3 regions of the Comamonas testosteroni genome follow, and region 2 is predicted to be linked to each of the others. Evidence: predicted binding sites of a transcription regulator. Region 2 holds the regulator's gene; each other region holds the start of a gene.

Evidence for each region. The regulator LexA, encoded in region 2, represses DNA repair genes until DNA is damaged. The targets are predictions, from matches to a motif close to ACTGTATNNNNATACAGT.
Region 1: the regulator LexA is predicted to act here: its motif matches at 4,674-4,691, upstream of F0P97_RS20560 (LexA family protein).
Region 3: the regulator LexA is predicted to act here: its motif matches at 2,454-2,471, upstream of F0P97_RS19920 (PA0069 family radical SAM protein).

The regions. Positions count from the first base shown of each region.
Region 1 is NZ_CP043568.1:4,473,830-4,481,039, forward strand. Features, by position in the region: gene F0P97_RS20530 (valine--tRNA ligase) at 1-1,321, shown strand, start outside; gene galU (UTP--glucose-1-phosphate uridylyltransferase GalU) at 1,393-2,280, shown strand; gene F0P97_RS20540 (sulfurtransferase TusA family protein) at 2,351-2,578, opposite strand; gene F0P97_RS20545 (NUDIX domain-containing protein) at 2,647-3,270, opposite strand; gene cysM (cysteine synthase CysM) at 3,468-4,373, opposite strand; tRNA gene F0P97_RS20555 (tRNA-Leu) at 4,414-4,498, shown strand; gene F0P97_RS20560 (LexA family protein) at 4,710-5,123, shown strand; gene F0P97_RS20565 (Y-family DNA polymerase) at 5,130-6,428, shown strand; gene F0P97_RS20570 (hypothetical protein) at 6,428-6,640, shown strand; gene F0P97_RS20575 (hypothetical protein) at 6,643-7,137, opposite strand; gene F0P97_RS20580 (lysozyme) at 7,134-7,210, opposite strand, start outside.
Region 2 is NZ_CP043568.1:3,649,079-3,656,288, forward strand. Features, by position in the region: gene kdsB (3-deoxy-manno-octulosonate cytidylyltransferase) at 1-470, shown strand, start outside; gene adk (adenylate kinase) at 861-1,517, shown strand; gene F0P97_RS16790 (asparaginase) at 1,794-2,777, opposite strand; gene lexA (transcriptional repressor LexA) at 2,860-3,531, shown strand; gene F0P97_RS16800 (hypothetical protein) at 3,701-4,123, shown strand; gene F0P97_RS16805 (hypothetical protein) at 4,543-4,788, shown strand; gene F0P97_RS16810 (universal stress protein) at 4,933-5,394, shown strand; gene F0P97_RS16815 (hypothetical protein) at 5,701-6,084, opposite strand; gene F0P97_RS16820 (hypothetical protein) at 6,393-6,779, shown strand; gene F0P97_RS16825 (hypothetical protein) at 6,798-7,106, shown strand; gene F0P97_RS16830 (DNA breaking-rejoining protein) at 7,202-7,210, shown strand, end outside.
Region 3 is NZ_CP043568.1:4,325,173-4,332,382, reverse strand. Features, by position in the region: gene F0P97_RS19935 (GbsR/MarR family transcriptional regulator) at 1-231, opposite strand, end outside; gene F0P97_RS19930 (acyltransferase family protein) at 482-1,654, shown strand; gene rnk (nucleoside diphosphate kinase regulator) at 1,716-2,123, opposite strand; gene F0P97_RS19920 (PA0069 family radical SAM protein) at 2,478-3,635, shown strand; gene F0P97_RS19915 (Bug family tripartite tricarboxylate transporter substrate binding protein) at 3,754-4,734, opposite strand; gene F0P97_RS19910 (LysR substrate-binding domain-containing protein) at 4,883-5,815, opposite strand; gene phnD (phosphonate ABC transporter substrate-binding protein) at 5,991-6,860, shown strand; gene phnC (phosphonate ABC transporter ATP-binding protein) at 6,857-7,210, shown strand, end outside.

The DNA.
Region 1 (7,210 bases), 820 kb from region 2:
GATCATGATGACCACGCACTTCACGGGTCGCGTGCCGTTCAAGCATGTCTACATCCACGGCCTGGTGCGTGATGCGCAAGGCAAGAAGATGAGCAAGTCCGAAGGCAATGTGCTGGATCCCGTGGATCTGATCGACGGCATCTCGCTGGAGCCTCTGCTGGACAAGCGCACCACAGGCCTGCGCAAGCCCGAGACCGCGCCACAGGTGCGCAAGAACACGCAAAAGGAATTCCCCGAAGGCATCCCCGCCTATGGCGCCGATGCTCTGCGCTTCACCTTTGCGGCCCTGGCCTCGCTGGGCCGCAGCATCAACTTCGACAGCAAGCGCTGCGAGGGCTACCGCAACTTCTGCAACAAGCTCTGGAACGCCTCGCGCTTCGTGCTGATGAACTGCGAAGGCCATGACTGCGGCCTGGCATCTCACACCAAGGAGCAATGCCAGCCCGGCGGCGAGTTTGCGGGTTATATGCACTTCAGCCAACCCGACCGCTGGATCGCCTCTCAGCTGCAAAAAGTCGAGGCCGAAGTGGCCAAGGGCTTTGCCGAGTTCCGCCTCGACAACGTGGCCAATGCCATTTACGACTTCGTCTGGAACGAGTTCTGTGACTGGTATCTGGAAATCGCCAAGGTGCAGATCCAGACCGGCAACGAGGCCCAGCAGCGCGCCACGCGCCGCACGCTGATCCGTACGCTGGAGGCGATTCTGCGTCTGGCCCACCCCATCATTCCGTTCGTGACGGAAGAGCTGTGGCAGCAGGTCGCCCCCGTGGCCGGACTCAAGGGCGAGTCCATTGCCGTGGCACGCTACCCCGAAGCACAGCCGGAGAAGATCGACGAAGCCTCTATCGCCTACGTGGGCCGCATCAAGCAGATGGTGGATGCCTGCCGCGCGCTGCGTGGCGAGATGGGCGTGTCGCCCGCTCAACGCCTGCCGCTGCTCACCGTGGCCGGCAATGCCGAGGATTCGGCATTTCTGCGCGCCAATGCCGACGTGCTCAAGAACCTGGCCAAGCTCAGCGAAGTCAAGGTGTTCGATGACGAAGCAGCATGGGCTACCGCCGCACAGACCGCTCCGGTCAACGTCCTGGGCGACATCCGCCTGGCTTTGTTTGTCGAGATCGACGTGGCAGCCGAGAAGGCCCGCCTGTCCAAGGAAGCCAAGCGCCTGGAAGGCGAGATCGTCAAGGCCAACGGCAAGCTGAGCAACGAGGCCTTCTGTGCCAAGGCTCCTGCCGCAGTGCTGGAACAAGAGCGCAAGCGCCTTGCCGACTTCGGCTCGACCTTGGTCCGCATCAACGAGCAACTGGCTAGACTGGGCTGATCCCTAGTAAACTTTCGCAACGACAAGGCGCAGGCAACTGCGCCTTTTTTCCATCCAGAACAGACAAGCACATGAGCAATCAAACCCGCGTCCGCAAAGCCGTGTTCCCAGTTGCAGGCCTGGGCACCCGTTTTCTGCCCGCCACCAAGGCTTCACCCAAGGAAATGCTGCCCGTCGTGGACAAGCCGCTGATCCAGTACGCCGTGGAAGAGGCCTATGAGGCCGGAATCCGCGACATGGTCTTTGTTACCGGCCGCAGCAAGCGGGCCATCGAAGACCATTTCGACACTTCGTACGAGCTCGAGAACGAGCTGGAGAATGCCGGCAAGCAAGCCATGCTGGACCTGGTACGCAGCGTCAGCCCTGCCGATATGAATTGCCTGTTCGTGCGCCAGCCCCGCTCCCTGGGCCTGGGCCATGCCGTTCTGTGCGCACAACCCCTGGTCGGCAATGAGCCCTTTGCCGTCATTCTGGCCGACGACCTGATGACAGGAGAGAATGGCGGCCCCGGCGTGATGGCGCAGATGACGGCCGCCTTCCAGAAACAGGGCCGCTCACTACTTGCTGTTCAGGAAGTTCCGCTTGAGCACACCAAGCGCTATGGCATCGTCAAGGGCGAGCCTGCAGGCGGACCTCTGATGCGCATCGACGAGATCGTGGAGAAGCCCGCTCCCGAGAAAGCGCCATCGCGCATGGGTGTGGCCGGCCGCTACGTGCTGACTCCCGCCATCTTTGACGAGATCCGCAACCAGCCAAAGGGTGTGGGTGGCGAGATCCAGCTGACCGATGCCATCGAACGGCTGATGGCTCATGAAGCCGTCTATGCCTTCCAGTATGCGGGCAAGCGCTATGACTGCGGCAGCAAGGAAGGCTTTTTGGAGGCCACGGTGGAACTGGCTCTGCAGCACCCCGATGTGGGTGACAGCTTTCGCGAATACCTCAAGAGCCTGAGCCTATAAGCGAAATCTACCAAAGCCGCTCTGATGACAAAAGGCCTGCAAACGCAGGCCTTTTGTGCGTCTAATGCTCTCAGCGCCGACGCAGGATATGGATGAATTCATCACCAACCGTCTGCTGCTCGACCAGCTCGTTGCCGGTCTGCTTGGCAAAGGCCTGGAAGTCCCGGATGGAGCCGGTATCCGTGGCCACGACCTTGAGCAATTGGCCGCTTTGCATGGCAGCCAGCGCTTTCTTGGCCTTGAGAATGGGCAGCGGACAGTTCAGGCCGCGGGTATCAACTTCTTGGTCTACGTGCATGGGGTGGATTCCTCGTCAGCACCGATTGTAGAAAAACCGGGCGCTGGCAGCGCCAGCGCGGTCTTTGCTCAAACCAGAGCCGGGGCCACTGTAAAGCGCGGATCCTCGCCCCAGCGTCGCACAGGCCATTTGGCAGGGTCAGGCTCGGGGTTCTGGCCGGGACGAAAAGCACCAAAACGTGGCTCGAAGCCTTTTTGCTTGATCCACTCGGCCAGAGCGTAGCCCGTGCCTGCAGGCCAGCACAGCGACTCCTGGGCCGTCTGCCAACGGTATTCCAGCAACTCGGGAGAAAGCTTCACATCCTCAGGCCGGCCTTGCACGCGCACATGGTAGGCAATCAGCACCTGATTCATGCGCAGAAACTCCGAGCAGCACAGCAGACGCAGTGCCTTCACGCGCAGCCCCGTCTCTTCCAGAACCTCGCGGCAGATACCTGCTTCAGGCGATTCACCGGCCTCCATGAAGCCGGTGATCAGACCGAAAACGCCCTCCTGCCACAGCGCATTGCGCGCCAGCAGCACCCGGCCGTCATCACCCTCCACCACGGCCGCCAGCACCGGCGTGGGATTGCCCCAATGCGTAAACCCGCAGCTCGGGCAGCGCAGACGCTGTACCTCGCCGCTGTCCTCGCTGGCCACAATCCATTGCAGCTCAGTCGCGCAGTTGGAACAAAAGCGCACTTCATAAGCCATGAGGCTCTCCGTATTCTTCACGACTTACGCAAAACGGGTTCAGGCGAGGCGTCTGTCTCAGAAGGCAGGCCGCTGTTGCATTCTTGTTTGCGTAAGTCCTATTCTTGATATTGATAGCAGTCAGCGCTTGATGGATAAGCGCTGACGGTCATTTGGAGCTTTGATTCTCTTTTGCGCTATCACGCAAAAGACATGGCTCATGCCGGAAACACGCCTGTGGAGAGGTAGCGATCGCCGCGGTCGCACACCACAAACACGATGGTGGCGTTCTGCTCGCGTTTGGCAATTTCCTGAGCCACCCACAGTGCACCGGCAGCAGAAATGCCCGCGAAAATGCCCTCTTCGCGCGCCATGCGGCGGGCCATGTCTTCGGCATCGTCCTGGGTTACATAGACCAGCTCGTCGACCAGAGAAGCGTCATAGATCTTGGGCAGATATTCCTCGGGCCACTTGCGGATGCCAGGAATGCGCGAGCCCTCGGAAGGCTGAGCGCCGATGATCTTGATATTCGGGTTCTTTTCCTTGAGGAACTTGGCCACGCCGGTAATGGTTCCGGTAGTACCCATGGCACTCACAAAGTGGGTGATCTCACCACCCGTCTGCTCCCACAGCTCCGGCCCTGTGGTTTCATAGTGGGCCCGAGGATTGTCGGGGTTGGCAAACTGGTCCAGCAGCACCCCCTTGCCCTGCGCCACCATCTGGTCGGCCAGATCGCGTGCATATTCCATGCCGCCGCTCTTGGGCGTCAGAATCAGTTCGGCACCGTAGGCCTTCATGGTCTGGGCGCGCTCGATGGACAGGTCCTCGGGCATGATCAGAATCATGCGATAGCCCTTGATGGCTGCTGCCATGGCCAAGGCAATGCCGGTGTTGCCCGACGTTGCCTCGATCAGTGCATCGCCAGGCTTGATCTCGCCGCGCTCTTCAGCACGCTGGATCATGGACAGCGCAGGCCGGTCCTTGACGGAGCCGGCAGGGTTGTTGCCTTCGAGCTTGCCCAGTACCACGTTTGCACGTTCACGGTTGGCATCCGCGCCGATGCGTTGCAATGCCACCAGCGGCGTGTGACCGATAGCATGTTCGATGGTCGAATAAGTTTTCATGTCCAATACTGTGCCATAATTCGCGTCTGCGCTAAGCGAAGCCCGGGTGGTGAAATTGGTAGACGCAGGGGACTCAAAATCCCCCGCCGCAAGGCGTGCCGGTTCGATTCCGGCCCCGGGCACCACATACTGAAAGCCGTTAAGTCTCAAGGACTTAGCGGCTTTTTCTTTGCCCATTTATTTTTTGATTCCCCCTTGCGCGTTCGTGGTTGAGTTTTGCTGCGTTCGTGAAAAGATCCGGTTGCAATGACCACTCTGCAAAAAATGGGCACCTAGCCTTAGGCCGCGGCCGATTGATATACTGTATTTATGTACAGTCATCGACTCTTGAGCGGCATGCCCGTCCAACTCACTGCCTCCCCAGTTGCTTTGCCTCTGGCAGATTGCAGCGTGCGCGCAGGCTTTCCCTCACCAGCCGAGGACTTCTCAGGCAAGCGGCTAGATATTGCCGAGCTGTTGGTAGAACATCCACAGGCCACATTCCTGCTGCGCGTGGCCGGGCCGTCCATGCGCGAGTACGGCATTGATGATGGCGACATCATCGTGGTCGACCGGGCACTGCGCGCACGCCATGGCAGCATCGTCGTGGCCGTGCTTGACAATGACTTCACCGTCAAAGTCTTGTACAACGCTGGCGGCAATTTCAGGCTCCGGGCCGGCAACCCCACCTACCCCGACATCGTCCCCAAAGAAAACCAGGAGCTGGAAATCTGGGGCGTGGTCAAGTCCTGCATCAAGCGCTTTGCATGAGCATGTATGTTCGCGCTTATCGATGGAAACAACTTCTACGTCAGCTGCGAGAGGGCGTTTAGACCCTCTCTGCAGGGCATTCCTGTTGTTGTCCTGAGCAATAACGACGGCTGCGCCATCTCACGCTCCGACGAGGCCAAGGCCTTGGGCGTGAAGATGGGGCAGCCATTTTTTCAGTTGCGCGACCTGGTCGAGCACAAGGGTCTGGTCTGCCTCTCTCCAAACTTTGAGCTGTACGGCGACATGAGCGACCGCATGATGTCGCTGGCTGCCGGCCTGGGGCCCACTCAAGAAATCTATAGCATCGATGAATCATTCATTGGGGATCTGGATGGCGTGCGGGATCTGACCCGGCGCGCTTTTGCCATTAGGGCGCGCATCCTGAAATGGACCGGCATCCCCACCTGTGTGGGCCTCGCTCCCACCAAGACCCTGGCCAAACTCTGTAATCATGTCGCCAAGGATTCGGAGCGCAAACCGGGCAGCTACCCTGCAGAGCTGCAACGGGTCTGCAACTGGGCCGAGCTGTCCGACCAGCAGCGCACCGATATCCTCGGCCGCACGCCTGCCGGCGAGATCTGGGGCGTGGGCCGGCGCATCTCGGCCCAACTGGCCGAGCAAGGCGTGTTAACGGCGCTGGACTTGGCCAGGATGCCGGCACATGCCGCGCGCGATGGCTGGAGCGTCGTGCTCGAGCGCACGGTGCGCGAGCTGCAGGGCGTGAGTTGCATGAGCTTGGAGACAGCTCCCGCCGCAAAAAAACAGATTGCATGCACCCGCAGCTTCGGCCACCCCATCACCACCCTACCCCCACTGATTGAAGCCGTGAGCGAATTTGCAACCAGGGCCGCAGAAAAGCTGCGCGCTGGCAGCTTACGCGCAGGCGCTCTGCATGTTTTCGCGCATACCTCGCCATTCAGATCAGGCCGCAGGTTTTACGAAACGGCAGTGATTCAACTCCAGCCGCCCTCCTCCGACACCAAGGCGCTAGTGAATGCGGCCGTGCGCGGCTTGCGATCGATCTACCAGCCTGGCTACCAACTATCCAAGGCCGGCGTCATGCTGCAAGACCTGTGCCCTGCAGAAGTACAGCAAGGCGATCTGCTTTTTCAGGAACCCAGCCGCGATCAGAGCAAGCTGATGGAAGCCATGGACAAGGTCAACAAGCGCTTTGGCAAGGGCACGGTGCATGTCGCCAGCACTGGCATGCCCGAGCAGGACGAGAGCGGCTGGCGCATGCGGCAAGAACGCCGCACACCACGCTACACCACCAAGATCGAAGACATCCCCATAGCGAGGGCCTGATGAGACGAGTCGATGCACAACAAGCCATTCTGAGCCACTGGGTCAACTGGCAAGAAAGACTGGCCGATGCCGACATGCACCCGCACCCAGGCACTGCCATGCACCTTTTTTATGAGTTCCTGCAGGCCCAGCACCCCACCTGTCTGGACTTCGCCAGCCATTCCCCCTATCTGCAAATGCGGCAGTGGCTTGCAGAAGATTGCGAGCCCTAGAACTATTGCAGCTGCTCGATCAGCGCCCTGTCTACCTGCACCTGCCCTTTCAGGGCGCTGACTTGGGCGTCTCGGCGCTCGACCAGTCCGACAAGCTGGCCAACCATGCCCGCGCCTCCCGCAGCAAGGGCTGCGAGTCGCTGGTGCTGATCTGCGAGATCTCTGCTGGCAGCGGCGTCACTGGCAAGCTGGGCGTTGCGGGTCGCGGCACTGCGGATGTCGTGCTGCAGGCTTGCAATGCGGGCAGCATCAGCAGCGCGGCCAGCCTCCAGGCGGGCCATTTCGTGTGTGTAGTCATGGGTGTTTTCCTGTTGGGCAGCGCCGTGCGCCACCACGGCAACCGCTTTCGTTTCAGTAGCGACTTGCGATTGCTGGGCGATCTCTACAGCCTGCTTTGCTTGGGAAATCTCAACCTTAGCCAGCCACTGGGTCTGCACAGCCAGCAGCAGGGCAAGGGCCAGGGCCAGCCACGGCCAGATTCGAGATGCGCCGGTCATGCCAGCCCCCGCTCGCACAATTGACGCTCTGCAGCACGACGCTTGACCAGGCCGGGCAGTTGCTTGCCGCCGG
Region 2 (7,210 bases):
TGATCGACCCCAAGCTGATCGAGGCTGTGGCACAGCTGCTGCTGGCCCGCCCCGAAGCCAGCATGGGCACGGCGGCTCATCCTATTGATAGCTTGACGGATTACCGCAACCCGAACGTGGTGAAGGTGGTCTGTGACGCCAAGGGTCTGGCCAGCTATTTCAGCCGCGCACCCATCCCCTGTTCACGCGACCACGGCGATGAAGCCTGGTGGCAGACGGCGGCCCCCAAGGCCGGTCACCCAGGTTTCACACCGCTGCGCCATATTGGCATCTACAGCTACAAGGCCGGTTTTCTGCGCGAGTTCCCGCAACTCTCGCCCGCCCCCACCGAAGCCATGGAGCAGCTGGAGCAGTTGCGCGCCCTCTGGCACGGCCACCGCATTGCCGTGCATATCACGCCCGATGCACCGGGTGCCGGCGTCGACACACCCGAAGATCTGGAGCGCGTGCGCGCCGTTTTCGCTGGTTGAAAAAAAGACCTGCGCACTTTGGCGACACCGGTGCGCAGGCTGTCTTCATCCAGGACTGCTCACGCATCAAGCCGGCAGCTGCGCAGTCCGCGCGCGCAGTCCTAAAGGGCCCTGGGCCAGTCCAGGAAAGCGCTGATCGCTATACTTTCCGCATAGTCCGAATAGCATATGTAACGGCTTCGGCACCTGGATTACAACTACAGCAATCGCGTTTGCAGCGGATACATGCCTTCAATTGGCCGCACTTGTGACAGCCTTGACTGAATTGTGTAAGCCTGTGTTGGTCTTGTGCGTGCTATCCTTGCCCGCGAAAAAATACGGCCTGGGGACTACGGACGACCACCCGTCTGCCTGGGCCAGCAAGAATTTCTACTCTCCTCAAGGATTTCCATGAAACTGATTTTGTTGGGTGCACCCGGCGCCGGCAAAGGCACTCAGGCGGCCTTTATTTGCCAAAAGTACGGTATCCCTCAAATCTCCACGGGCGACATGCTGCGCGCGGCCGTCAAGGCTGGCACCCCTCTGGGTCTGCAAGCCAAGGCCGTGATGGACGCCGGCCAGCTGGTCAGCGACGATCTGATCATCAACCTGGTCAAGGAACGCATTGCTCAGCCGGACTGCGCCAAGGGTTTCCTGTTTGACGGCTTCCCCCGCACCATTCCCCAGGCCGATGCCATGAAGGCTGCCGGCGTGAAGCTGGACTATGTGCTGGAAATCGATGTGCCCTTCGACGCCATCATTGAACGCATGAGCGGCCGCCGCAGCCACCCCGCCTCGGGCCGCACCTACCACGTCAAGTTCAACCCTCCCAAGGTGGAAGGCAAGGACGACGTGACCGGTGAAGACCTGGTGCAGCGCGAAGACGACAAGGAAGAAACCGTCAAGAAGCGCCTGGACGTCTACAGCAGCCAGACACGTCCCCTGGTGGACTACTACAGCAACTGGGCCAAGGCCGATGCAGCAGCGGCCCCCAAGTACCGTGCCATCAGCGGCACAGGCAGCGTTGAAGAAATCACCGAGCGCGCTCTGGCCGCTCTGGCTTCCTGATCGCCCAGATCACTCGCGCGTGGAGCCTTGCCGCCTTTTCGCGGCCAGGCATCTCTGGGCAAAAAAGGCCGGTGTCCTCACCGGCCTTTTTTGTTCTTGAAGCTCGTGCTCCCGCCCTTCCGGCCGACATCAGTCCGGTGCGAAAAAGCTGCACCGAGGATGGCATTGGAGCCATCAATATTCATAGCTGCCTGCGCCTACACTCATTGGATTTCAGACCCAAACAGCATAAATACTCTGTATCAATGAAGGCCAGCAGCTCTCATAATAAGAGCATCAACCTAATGCGCGAGGCCAGCCCATCAGCTCCAGCATCAGGCTGATTCTGGCCTTGGCCGCCGGCAGGCTGCTCATAAGGCTATCTCGCGCTCCCTCGGCATGCACCACCTGCCCCTCCTCGCACCGGGTCGTGATGCGCAAAGCCATGCCCTGCGCCTGCGCCCAGTCCAGGGCTGGCCCCAGCGCCTCATGGATAGTGCCATTGCCCGTGCCGACCACCACCACGGCACGCACGCCTGCCGAATTCCAGGCCTGCATCACCGCCAGCGCCACGGCGCTGCTGCAGCCCGCATGGCTATGAAGCAGCTCCACCAGGGGCCAGTGATCTGCGGGCGGTAAAGCGATTGCAGTGGAGCTGGCCGCAACGACCCGGGGCAGGCCGCCCGTTGCCCAGCGCAGCCGCCCCTCCTCCACCCAGCCCTGCGGGCCGGCGCCACTGCCATCAAAGGCATCCACACGGTAGGGATGCACCTTGCGCACCTGGCGTGCACTGAACACCCGACCCGCCACCACGGCAAGCACACCGCGGCCAGCAGCCTGCGTGTCGGCCGCACAGGCCACGGCATCGCGCAGATTGCCAGGGCCGTCGGCCGAAATCGCTGTCGCCGGGCGCATGGCGCAGGTCAGCACCACGGGCTTTGCCGGGTGCAGAACACATTGCAGAAACCAGGCGGTTTCCTCCAGGGTGTCGGTGCCGTGGGTGATGACAATACCGCTCACATCATCACGCGCGAGCAGCTCGGCACATCGCAGCGCGAGTGCATGCCAGGTCGCGTGATCCATATCCTTGCTGTCCAGCTGCGCCAGCTGCTCCGCCTGCAGCGACGCCGCAGCAACGCCTTCCAGGTCCGGCACGGCCTGCAGCAGCTGAGCCACGCCCAGCTGGGCCGCACGGTAGCCCACACTGGTGCCAGCCTGCTCGGCAACTCCGGCAATCGTGCCACCGGTGCCCAGGATGACGATATTTTTGTCACGTTCCACTTGCAGTCCTCTTCAAACTGATTAAAAATACAGGTACTGGATGAACACACAGTATTCATCATCGATCGATCAAGGAATGCCCATGGACCACCCCAAGCTCACTCCCCGCCAGCAGCAGATTCTGGACCTCATCCAGTCCACCATCGCTCGCACGGGTGCGCCCCCTACCCGGGCCGAGATTGCCAGCACCTTTGGCTTCAAGTCGGCCAATGCTGCAGAAGAGCATTTGCAGGCACTGGCACGCAAGGGCGTCATAGATCTGGTCAGCGGCACATCGCGCGGCATTCGCCTGCGCGCCGATACCGTGCGCACCATCAATGCGGCACGCGGCGCCAGCTTTGCGCTGCCGCTCACGGCCCTGGCCCCGCTGGTGCTTCCCCTGGTCGGCCGCGTCGCTGCCGGCTCGCCTATTCTGGCCCAGGAACATATCGATCAGAGCTATTCGGTCGAGCCCAGCCTGTTTGCCGCCAAGCCCGATTACCTGCTCAAGGTCCGCGGGATGTCCATGCGTGACGCGGGCATCATGGACGGCGACCTGCTCGCGGTACAGGCTACGCATGAAGCGCGCAACGGCCAGATTGTGGTGGCCCGCCTCGGTGACGACGTGACCGTCAAGCGCTTCAAGCGCACGCCTCAGGGCATCGAGCTGCTACCCGAGAACCCAGACTACAAGATCATTCACGTCGATCCTGAAGAGCCGTTCGCCATCGAAGGCCTGGCCGTAGGCCTTATCCGCAACAGCATGTTCATGTAACGGGCAGACGGCGTCCCTCCGTCTATGCAGCCGAGGCACCGAGCCTCCTTCCCTCTCAAGCCCAGGTGGTAGGCGCGAAGCCGTTGAGCTTCGCCCTGGGCGGAGCTTTGCCGAAAGAACGCAATCCTGCCCTTATCCATGCCGCGAGGTCATCAAAAGGAGTTGCCAAATGGGATTCGCCACATCACTGCAGGCTTTGACACGCCTGACCATGAAAGGCCTGCCTGCCACGCTGTCGCCCAATCCGAACTTCAGCTCCGATGACGCAAGCGAAGCCGCTGCAGAGCCCGTATCCTTCACTGCCAATCGTCCAATGGCGAAGCAGATCGGCATCCCTGTCATGCGCGCCAACCGCGGCCGCAGTCGCCTCGGCAGCAATACACTTCGCCCGCAGGCCTTTGCTGCGACCCCAGAGCTTCAATCGCCAATAATCGACCAGTCGACACAAGCAGCTTCTCCACGACTTCTCAAAATCGTGCAGCGAGAACCGCGCAGGCAACCCGAATGCCTGCTGATCTGCGGACGCATGGCCGATGTCTGCGCCGCGCTGGAGCGTATGGCACTCCATGAGCAAACGGCCCCGCAAGTCTGAAAGCACAATGAGGTTTGCCTGCCTGCACTTATGCAGCCCCGAACCCGACCCGAAATAGGCCTGCAGGCAATGTAACAGGGCTTCCATATGCATCCAACAAGAAGCCATCGCAACGCTCTTGGCCCATCGGCCGGCAGATATGGCGCCAGACAACGCTGCCAACAGTGCATAGGCGAAAAACTCGATGTCGCCAAAACAGACCCTCAGTATTGGCGCCGAACGATCTGGATCGCCATGTAAATTATTTGCTGATGCTCTGCCTGCCCCTGCCCGCCGGAGCGCATTTTGCACAAGCCTCGCAGCCTTCTAAACTCCTTGTCAGGCACGAATATCCGTCAGAACAGATACCCGGATCAGGGTATTGCGGCACCTCTTCGACAGTGGAAACATTCATATACACATGTCAACGAGGGCGTCTTATGAGTGCCTACCGCAAGCTCTTGCAGCACATACAGGCCAAAGACGCCAATGGAGACCTGCGCCTGATTCTGGTCTATCAGAGTTTTGATGAGATCGACATGCCGCATGGCGTCTCCATACGCCCGTCTGCCATTTACTTTGAAACTGCCGATCACCAGGAGGTCAACTGGCTCAATCCACAGCAGTTCGAGATAGAGGCCACTGGCGAAATCCTCAATCGCGTTCCTCCTTCGCCCGAGGAATGAGACGATTCGACGAGACCGCCCCTTGTTACAGAGTCTTACCTCCTGTCTGCAACTCTGCTGCATTCAAAAACTAGGCATTGCGCGGCTCCAGGTATTGGAATAAATTGATTTCCAGGCACATCTTCCGGCATCAGGAGGTTGAACATGTTCAAGCACCTGCTCATTCCCACCGATGGCACCAAACTGTCAGAGGCTGCCGTGCGTGCTGGCGTTCTGCTTGCGCGTGAACAAGGCGCCAAGGTGACCGGCCTGTATGTCATGCCCGATTACCGCGCCATCATCTACGGCGCAGACGCACTGCTGACTTACAACAGCGCAGAGTTCGAGCGCAGTGCCAACAGCGATGCAGATGCGGCTTTGCAGTTCGTTGACCAGATTGCCAGACCTGAAGGCGTACCCTGCAACTTTGTGCGAGTCACCCACGCCTCTGTTTACCAAGCCATTGTTCAGCAGGCGCAGGAATTGCAATGCGACCTGATTTGCATGGCTTCACACGGTCGCAAAGGTATCGGCGGAATTTTGCTGGGCAGCGAAACCCAGCGCGTTCTGACCCACAGCCATGTCCCGGTGCTGGTACACCGGCCTGCCTCAACCGGCAAACATTAAGGAGCCAGAAATATCGAATGGCAGTCCTGCCTGTCGCACGCTCGCCTCGATACAAGGCGGGCACAAGCGACTTGCAAGTCATGGCTGCAAAATGCAGGCCCGCAAGTCAGAAGTTGCTGGCCGCACCCGATGGGGCAACCTGTCAACCGTTCAAACGCGTCAGCAACAGTGCAAGAGCGATAAACGGCGATTGAGGCCAAAGTAACGCCTCTGCCAACTATTCAAATGCATTGACTGTGTGAGCTGCAGAACCGGATCGAGAGGACCCCGAAACTTGCCCGCCTTGCGCGGGCATTTTTTTGGCTGCTAGGCACATCGCTCCGATACTTCTCCCAATCGCTCACGATGCCCAGGCAAGGTGAACAGAATCTGGAGATTCTGCGAGTCCATTTGCTGCACCACGATGGAGCCGTCTTCGTGCAGATAGATCCGCACAGTGTGTTCATCATCCAGATCCCAGTGCGCAACGCTCGTATTCACCCCCCGCCAGCCATGCTCCTCGCACAGCCGACGCCGGCGCAAGGCCTTCAAAAATTCCTGCGAAGCACCAAGCTCTGCATTGGTTTGCACCCAGCTGTCGATCACCAGCTCATAAGCCATCTGCTGCGTATGGCAAGGCTTGGCCAGCTTCATATGCCTGATCCAGGCATCTAGACGGGAGGCAAAAGTGTATTGCAGGTGGTGGGACATGGGCTTTTTTTGAATTCAGTAGTGCATCGGGCCAGATCGCCGCTTGCACATCAAAATCAGAATTTTCCTACGCCCAATTTACCGAAAAGTGCAGCAGAAACAAAATCTACATCACCAAAAGGTTCAGGGTTTAACACTGCTTGATGACTGACCTGAGAGACAACTGGCAACGCGAGACTGGCCAGAGCCACGGTGAACCCTGAGCCTGCACGATGACATATCTCAGGATTGGATAAGCTGGCTCCGGGACGCTTGCCAACTGCTCAGCCACCGCATTGCCAAGTATTTCGTGAGTACCTACCGGTGACTTGCTTGTTGAAATTCAGGCAAGGCGTTTCAGCCCTGCTTTCGATGACTCAGGCCTAGAGCATCGCCATCCGGAAATTCAATGCGCCTCTCTAAAAATTGTCATCATCAGGCAATTTTTACCCTCAAGCCCATACCGGCTCAGGATAGATTTCATTAAAAAAATCTATCTTTTCACTCAGTTACTTAGCACGGCCACTTCATCAAGAAAAGATGACAGCGGCACCGGCAAAGCACCTCCTCGGCGCTTCAAAGAAGCTCACACATCAGATCTGTCCTATCCATTGGCACGATCTGTAAGTGCCTACATACTTCCTTACATCCTCTTGATACAACATCAGTCAAATGCAATGAAATGTCAGCTCGCAGGTCCTGCGGCAAGTCGTTGAGCAACAGGGAGTTTCGTCATGAGAAAAGTTAATCCTGCCGCCAAGAACGCGAACCGCGCTTTTGTCCGTCTGCACACGTATGTGACCAAGCAATTCGACTGGGATCTCTTCACCAAGGACTACCGGGTAGTCCTGCACACAGACGAGGATGGAGGCGTCACGCTCTACATCGTCAAGGTCTTCGACAAGGATGGACAGCCTGCCGCACTGGGACCAAAGATCCCTAACCAGATTACGTTCTCTTACCGCCAAGCTCCCATCATGTCGGTATGGACAGAGTTCTTCAACGACGGCAAATTCAGTTGGCGCAATGTCTCCTGCCGCTAGGGCGCGGCGGTGGTGGATGGAGGCCCGGCTGTCGGCATAGACACCCGTCGCTGCGCCAGGAGCGCCATCCTGCCCAACACATTCAGGAGAGTTGCATGACCCGC
Region 3 (7,210 bases), 680 kb from region 2:
AACCAGCCGCCAGGCCTGCAGCTCCTTGAGCCCCATGCTCACATTGGAGCGCGAGAATTCCAGCGTGTCGGCAATCTGGTCTGCGTTCAGCGGCTCGGGCGAAATGAACAGCAGGGCATAGATTTGCCCGACGGTGCGATTGATGCCCCAGCGGCTGCCCATCTCGCCGAAATGCGAAACAAATTGTCGGCTCAGCTCCGACAGTGGTTTGGCTTGCGTCATGGCCTCCATTGTGCCTTTGCCCGGGGTTTCCAGTGGGGCAGGGAAATCAAGCCGGAGTGCAATCGCTCTGTTTTTTTCATGCTTGGCGCAAGAAGCCTGCGCAGATATGTTTCGTAAAACTTGCAACGCTGTCAGCAAATTGTTGGGAATCGGCGCAAAATTGCCATCCTGTTTTAAGTCGGCTTTTTTACGTTGCCTGTTGCCGGGCAAACTCACCCTGCCGCCGGTCAGTCCATGGGCTGCAGGCGGCCGTGATCTGATGGTTCAAAGTTCTATTTCCTCTCATTCCCGCAGTGCCCTGATCGACTGCACCAAGGGTCTGGCTTGTGCAGCCATCGTCTGGCATCACCTGGCCTTTTACGGTCCCATGTCCGATGTGGCTCACCCCGTCATGCCCGACCTGCTTGACTGGCTCTATGAGTACGCCCGCATGGCTGTACAGATCTTTCTGGTGATCGGCGGTTTTCTGGCTGCAGCCAGCCTGGCTCCCATGGGGCTGGCGCGGTTTGATTCACCCTGGTCCAAGATCGGCAAGCGCTTTGTGCGCCTGGTCGTGCCTTATGCCGTGGCGCTGGTGGTGACGATTGTGGTGTCTGCGGCGATTCGTCCCTGGTTCGACCACGAGTCCGTGTCTGCCGACCCCGATCTATGGCAGCTCATGGCCCATGCTTTGCTGCTGCAGGGCATTGTGGGCGAGGAGTCACTGTCGGCTGGCGTCTGGTATGTGTCCATAGACTTTCAGTTGTTCGCAGCGACCGTGCTGCTGCTGGCCGGCGTGCGCTGGCTGCAGCAATGGGCGCTGAGGCGCTGGGGCGATACGGCCATGAAGCGCTGGTGGCCCTGGGCCGTGACTGGCATGCAGGGGCTGGTGGTTGTGGGGACGGCAGCTTCGTTGCTGAGCTTCAATCTCGATGCAGACCTTGATGTCTGGGCGATTTATTTCATGGGCGCCTATGGCGTCGGCATGATGGCCTTCTGGGCAGTGGCGGCAGACAAGCGCCTGACGGCCTGGAGCTGGGGCCTGCTGATTGCTGCTCTGATCATCGGCGCGCTGGTCCATGAGTGGCGCGACCGCATTTTTCTCGCCGGCGTGACCGCGATGCTGCTGATCGTTTGCATGCGTACCGAGGTCATTGCCCGCTGGCAGGGTTTTGCGCCGCTGCGTCGCCTGGGAGAGATTTCCTACTCGGTATTCCTGATTCACTTTTCCATCTGCCTGCTGGTCAACGCAGTGGTCAACCATTTCTGGCACGGTTCGGTCACAGCCGCCGTGCTGGGCATTCCGCTGGCCTTTGTGCTTTCACTGACAGCCGGCTACGCGCTGTACCAACTGGTGGAGCGTCATGTTTCGTCATGGAGTCAGGCCCTGCGCTGGCAGGCAGGCCTGATCGGCGCGGGTCTGCTGACCACCATGCTGGCCGGCTTGCGCTGAGTCTGATCCAGGCAACAAAAAAGCAGCTCCGGTGAGCTGCTTTTTTGCTGGGTGAGCCGGTTCAGCGATGGAGCTCGCCCGCGCTTTCGGGCTGGAACTCGATCGCATCCACGCGCACGGTTACCTGGCCGGTAGGGCTGGGCATCTTGAACTCATCGCCCACTGAAAGGCCCAGCAGGGCGATGCCTACCGGCGCAAAGATGGAAACCTTGTCGGCGCTGCCATCCATATCCTTGGGGTAGACCAGTGTCAGTGTATTGGTCTTGGCGATCTCGAGAATGGTGAAGCGCACGGTGGAGTTCATCGTCACCACGTTGGCGGGTATTTCTGCGGGGTCGAGTACATCCGCACGGTCCAGCTCCGCCTCCAGTGCATCACGGCCGGGGAACTGGCTATTGTTCCTTTCCAGCAGCGATTCAATGCGATCCAGGTCCAAGGAGGACAGAGTGATATTGGGCTTGCGCTCCATGTAGTAACTCCCTTGCGAGATGGTGTGGTTGGCGCTTTGGCGTTGCGCAAACGGACAAAAGCCCGGGCAACGGTGTTGTCCGGGCCAAGGCATTCAGTGAAAGGCACCAACTTGGTGCATTGAAGGGATTGTCGGCGCTGAATCGCAAACTGCCAAGCCATCTCGCACTCACTGAGTGCGGATTGACTTTGAACTTGCTCTAGTTAATGGAGCGTGTTATGCCTATAAAACAATGGGCACAGTCATTTTTTATCTAGATCTGACTCAATCAACTCTCGCCGTATTGACCGGAATGCAGCCATGGTCAGTGCCTAATTCTTGCAACGAATAACTGTATTTATGTACAGTTGTCTTATGCAAAAACTTTCCTCATCCTCTGGACTGGAGTCCATTCGGACCGATGTGCCGGTGCAGCTCATCAAGGGTCGAGGGGCTGCCAGCCAGATCACGCACCGGTTTGCACGGGAGCTGCGCCAGGGCTTCGATGACGGCTGGGGAAAGTCCGAGCAGGATGAAGGAAGCGAAGAGGATGAGGAGGTCAAGACCTGGTGCACCCAACTGGAGTGGGAGCGGGCTAAATCAGCCCTGAGCCGGCACGAATCGCCCGATCTGCCTTTTCATCTGGGGTTAAATCCATACAGAGGGTGCGAGCATGGCTGCATTTATTGCTATGCCCGGCCCACGCATGGCTATCTGGGCTATTCGCCGGGGCTGGATTTCGAAACCCGGCTGATTGCCAAGCGGAACCTGCCCGAGGTGCTGCGCGCCGAGTTATCCCGGTCCAGTCATGTGGCAGCCCCCATCATGCTCGGCTCGGTCACTGACTGCTACCAGCCTGTGGAGCGCGAAGTCGGGTTGACGCGCCGCGTGATAGAGGTTCTGGCGCAGGCCAGGCATCCGTTTTCCATCGTCACCAAGGGCAGTGGTATTGAACGAGACCTTGATTTGCTGGTGCCGTTGGCACAGCAGCATCTGGTGGCCGTCTATGTGACGCTGACCACCTTGCAGCCCGAGCTGGCCCGGCAGCTGGAACCACGCGCCGCCGCGCCGCATCGGCGGCTGCGCATGATTCGGACCCTGAGCGAGGCAGGCATACCCGTCGGCGTCAGCCTGGCACCGCAGATTCCGTTCCTGAACGACGATATGGAGCAGGTGCTGGCCGCAGCCGGCGAGGCCGGTGCAAGACAGGCTTTTTATGCCGTACTGCGTCTGCCGTGGGAAGTGGCTCCGCTGTTCAATGAATGGCTGACGCTGCATTATCCCGAGCGCGCCCAACGCGTGATGGAGCGGGTGCGGGATCTGCATGGGATCAGCGAAGCGGGCAGAGCCGACGGCAAGGTCTACGACAGCCGCTTTGGCCAGCGCATGAAGGGAACGGGCGCCTGGGCCGATATGCTGGCGCAACGCTTTGCACTGGCCTGCCGCAAGCTTGGGCTGAACCGTGAGCGCGTGCATCTGGACTGCGATCAGTACCATCATTCCTTGCTGTCACCGCAGCAAAGTCTTTTCTGATGTCTCGTCTCGTTCTGTTGCGCGCCGACTCGGAGTGGGTCGATGCAGCGAACTGTGGCTGTCCAGTTGCAAAAAGCCGGAATCTGGCGTGACCCAGGCCTTTTGGCCCCTGAACGGTTTACCGAGGTTGGTAATCAATTGACTTGAGCAAGGCCTGCTGGCGCTGATAGGCCTTCTGTAGTTCGCTCATCAGTGCCTCCGGGGTCGCGTCGGTGCCCGACTCCATGCCCATGTCCCTGAGCCTGGCCTCGATCTGGGGCTGCTTGAAATACTGCAGCGCAATCTCTCTGACCCTGGCCTGCACATCGGCAGGGATATCGGGGCGCGACCAGACTCCGAACCAGCTCACCTCGGCCAGTTGTGGGTAGCCCAGTTCCTTGAAGGTGGGCACATCGGGCAGTTGCGCCATGCGCGTGGGGTAGTTCACGGCCAGCGGCTTGACCTTGCCTGCCTTGATCAGGGGCAGGGCGGTGGTGAGCCCGTCCATCATCAGCGGTACATGGCCGCCCATCAGGTCGCTGAGCGCTGGAGGGGAGCCCTTGTAGCCCAGGTGCTTCATCTTGATATTGAGCAACTGCCCCAGCAGCATGCCCGAGGTATGGCCGCGCATGCCCGTGGCATACGAGGCAAAGTCCAGTCCGTCGGCCTGCTTTTTGCCGTGCTCGGCTAGCTGCTGCAGATTGCTGGCCGGGAAGTCCTTGTTGGCAATCAGCACCAGACCGTTGCGGCTGAGCTGGGCCAGGGGTTTCAGATCCTTGAAGGGCTGATAGCTGACTTTGTAGGCCAGCGGCGTCTCGCTGACTATGCCGCCCTGGATCAGCAAGAACGTGTGGGCGTCCTTGCCGTTGGTGAGCAGGTCGTTGACGGCCAGCACGCCGGCCGCGCCGGGCTTGGACTCGACAATCACCGGCTTGCCCAGCTGTTTTTGCATGCCGTCGGCCAACAGGCGTGCCAGCGAGTCGGCATTGCCGCCGGCAGGGCCGCCCACCACCAGGCGTATGGGCTTGACGGGCCAGGGCGCTTGCTGCGCCATGGCCGCTGCACTCAGGCTCAGGCCGGTTGCCAGAGCAACGGCCCTCCAGAGCATGGTTTGCTTCATCATTGTCTCCTCTGTTTTTTGACTGCCCGGCAGCCGCCGCTGTGCCAGTGCACCGTGCCGCCGCACTGTCCCGGCGAGAGAGTTCTGTCGTGCCCGGGCAGCGCTGTCAAAAAATTCTCGGCGCAAGGGGGGCAGAGGGTTTGACGAATTACGCCAGCTTCTTGGCCGTTGGAGCGATCAAGGGTTTTGGAGCGGTCAGTAGTACAGGCAGATTGGGAGCAGCGCTACCTTCAATGGCCTTGAGGAAGGAACGCACCAGAAGACTTTCGCTGCGCTCCTTCATGCAATAGACATAGGTGGTGGTGCTGGCCGGGTCGCCGGCAATGCGTACAGGCCGAAAGCGCGGGTCGGCAATGAATTCGGCCTCGGACACGGCACCGATGCCCAGGCCGCGCGCCACGGCCTCGCGTATGGCTTCGCGGCTGCCGATCTCCAGCTGGGTGCGTGGCTTCACGCCGGCCGCCTGCAGAGCCTTTTCGATGGCCGCACGCGTGGTCGAGCCTTGCTCACGCAGCAGCAGCGGCAGGCCGTGCAGCTCGCCAAGTTCGACCTGCTCGCGCCTTGCCAGCGGGTGATCGATATGGGCAAAGAGGATGATGGCATGGCGCGCATATTCGCGCGCCAGCAGCTCGGGCCTGTCATAGAGACCGGCCAGCACTGCCACATCGGTGGTGTAGTGCTCCAGATCGTGCAGCACCTGCTGCGAGTTGCCCATGCGAATCGACAGCTTCATGCCGGGATGGCGGGCGCTGTAGGCGGCCACCATCTCGATCACATGAAACGGCCCCACGGCGCCGATCTTGAGTTCGCCCTGGTTGAGCTGGCCCGAGTCGCGCAGAAAGAACTCGGTTTCGGCTTCCAGCGCGAGCAGCTTTTGCGCCAGCGTCATGAGCTTGTGGCCGGCGCCGGTGAGCGTCATCCGATAGCCCTGGCGATGGAAGAGCTCGATCTGGCTTTGCCGCTCCAGCGTGGCGATCTGGCTGGAGATCGTGGGCTGGCTCAGTCCCAAGGCGCGGGCGGCGGCGCTCAGGCTGCCTTGCTGGGCCACGGCGATAAAAGCTCGGTAGCGGGCGGTGCTCATGCCAATCTCATCTCAAGGTTTGATCTATGGAAACTGTCAAAACTGATTCTGAAACCTTCACATGACAGTCATATGTCGACCCTAATATTTGCGTCAACGCACTGCAATGACGGTGCGACGGCAGCCCGGAAAAGCTGTACTTCACACGCACATGCAAAGGATGAATTCCGTGACGATGACCCGCAAAACATGGCTCAAGGCCGCAGTCGCCAGCCTGACCCTGGCCGCCACCACCGGCGTCATGGCGCAGCAGCCCACCGAGCTGCGCGTGGGCCTGATCCCTTCCGAGGATGCCCAGGCCATGATGCGCGCCAGCCAGCAGGTGATGGACCAGCTGGCCGCCAAGACCGGCCTGAAGATCAAGCCCTTTGTGGCCAATGACTACAACGGCGTGATCGAGGCCATGCGCTCGGGCAAGATCGACGTGGCCTATTTCGGCCCCTTCTCCTATGTGCTGGCCAGCCAGCTGGCGAATGCCGAGGCCTTCGCCATTCCCGTGGCCAAGAAGTCCGGCAAGAGCTCGTACAACAGCATCATCATCAGCAAGAAGGACAAGGGCCTGGGCACCGTGCCCCAGCTGCAGGGCAAGACCTTTGCCTTTGTCGATCCCAGCTCGGCATCGGGCCATCTGTTTCCCAAGGCCGGCCTCAAGGGCGAGGGCATCGATACCGACAGGTATTTCTCTCGGGTGATCTTCTCGGGCTCGCATGACGCCAGCATCATGGCCGTGGCCAACGGCAAGGTGGATGCGGCGGCCGTGGCCGATCCCATCTTCCAGACGGCCGTGGCCAAGGGCCATGTGAAGGCCGAGGACTTCCAGGTCATCTGGCACTCCAAGGACATCCCCGAGTCGCCCATGGCCTGGCGCAAGAATCTGGACGAAGCCACCAAGAAGAAAGTGGCTGCGGCTCTGGCCGAGATCAAGGGCCTGCCCTGGGGCGACCGTGGCGAGCTCAATGGTTTTGCGCCCACCAACGATCAGGCCTATGACGTGGTGCGCCAGACCGCCAAGGCGCTGAACCTGGACCTCGGGAAGATGAAATGATCAGCATCCGCAATCTGCGCAAAAGCTATGGCAGCAACCATGTGCTGCATGGCATTGACATGGATGTGAAGGCCGGCGAGTTCGTGGTCATGCTGGGCCTGTCGGGCGCGGGCAAGTCCACCTTGCTGCGCTGCATGAACGGGCTGAACCAGCCCGACAGCGGCCAGCTGCAGGTGGGCGGCATCGACCTGATGCGCAGGCACTCGCGCCGTGAGCTGTCCCGCCATGTGGCCATGGTCTTCCAGCACCACAACCTGGTGCAGCGCCTTTCGGTGCGCAAGAATGTGCTCACGGGGCGGCTGGGCCAGGTCGGCACGCTGGCCTCGGTGCTGCAGCTGTTCAGGCAAAGC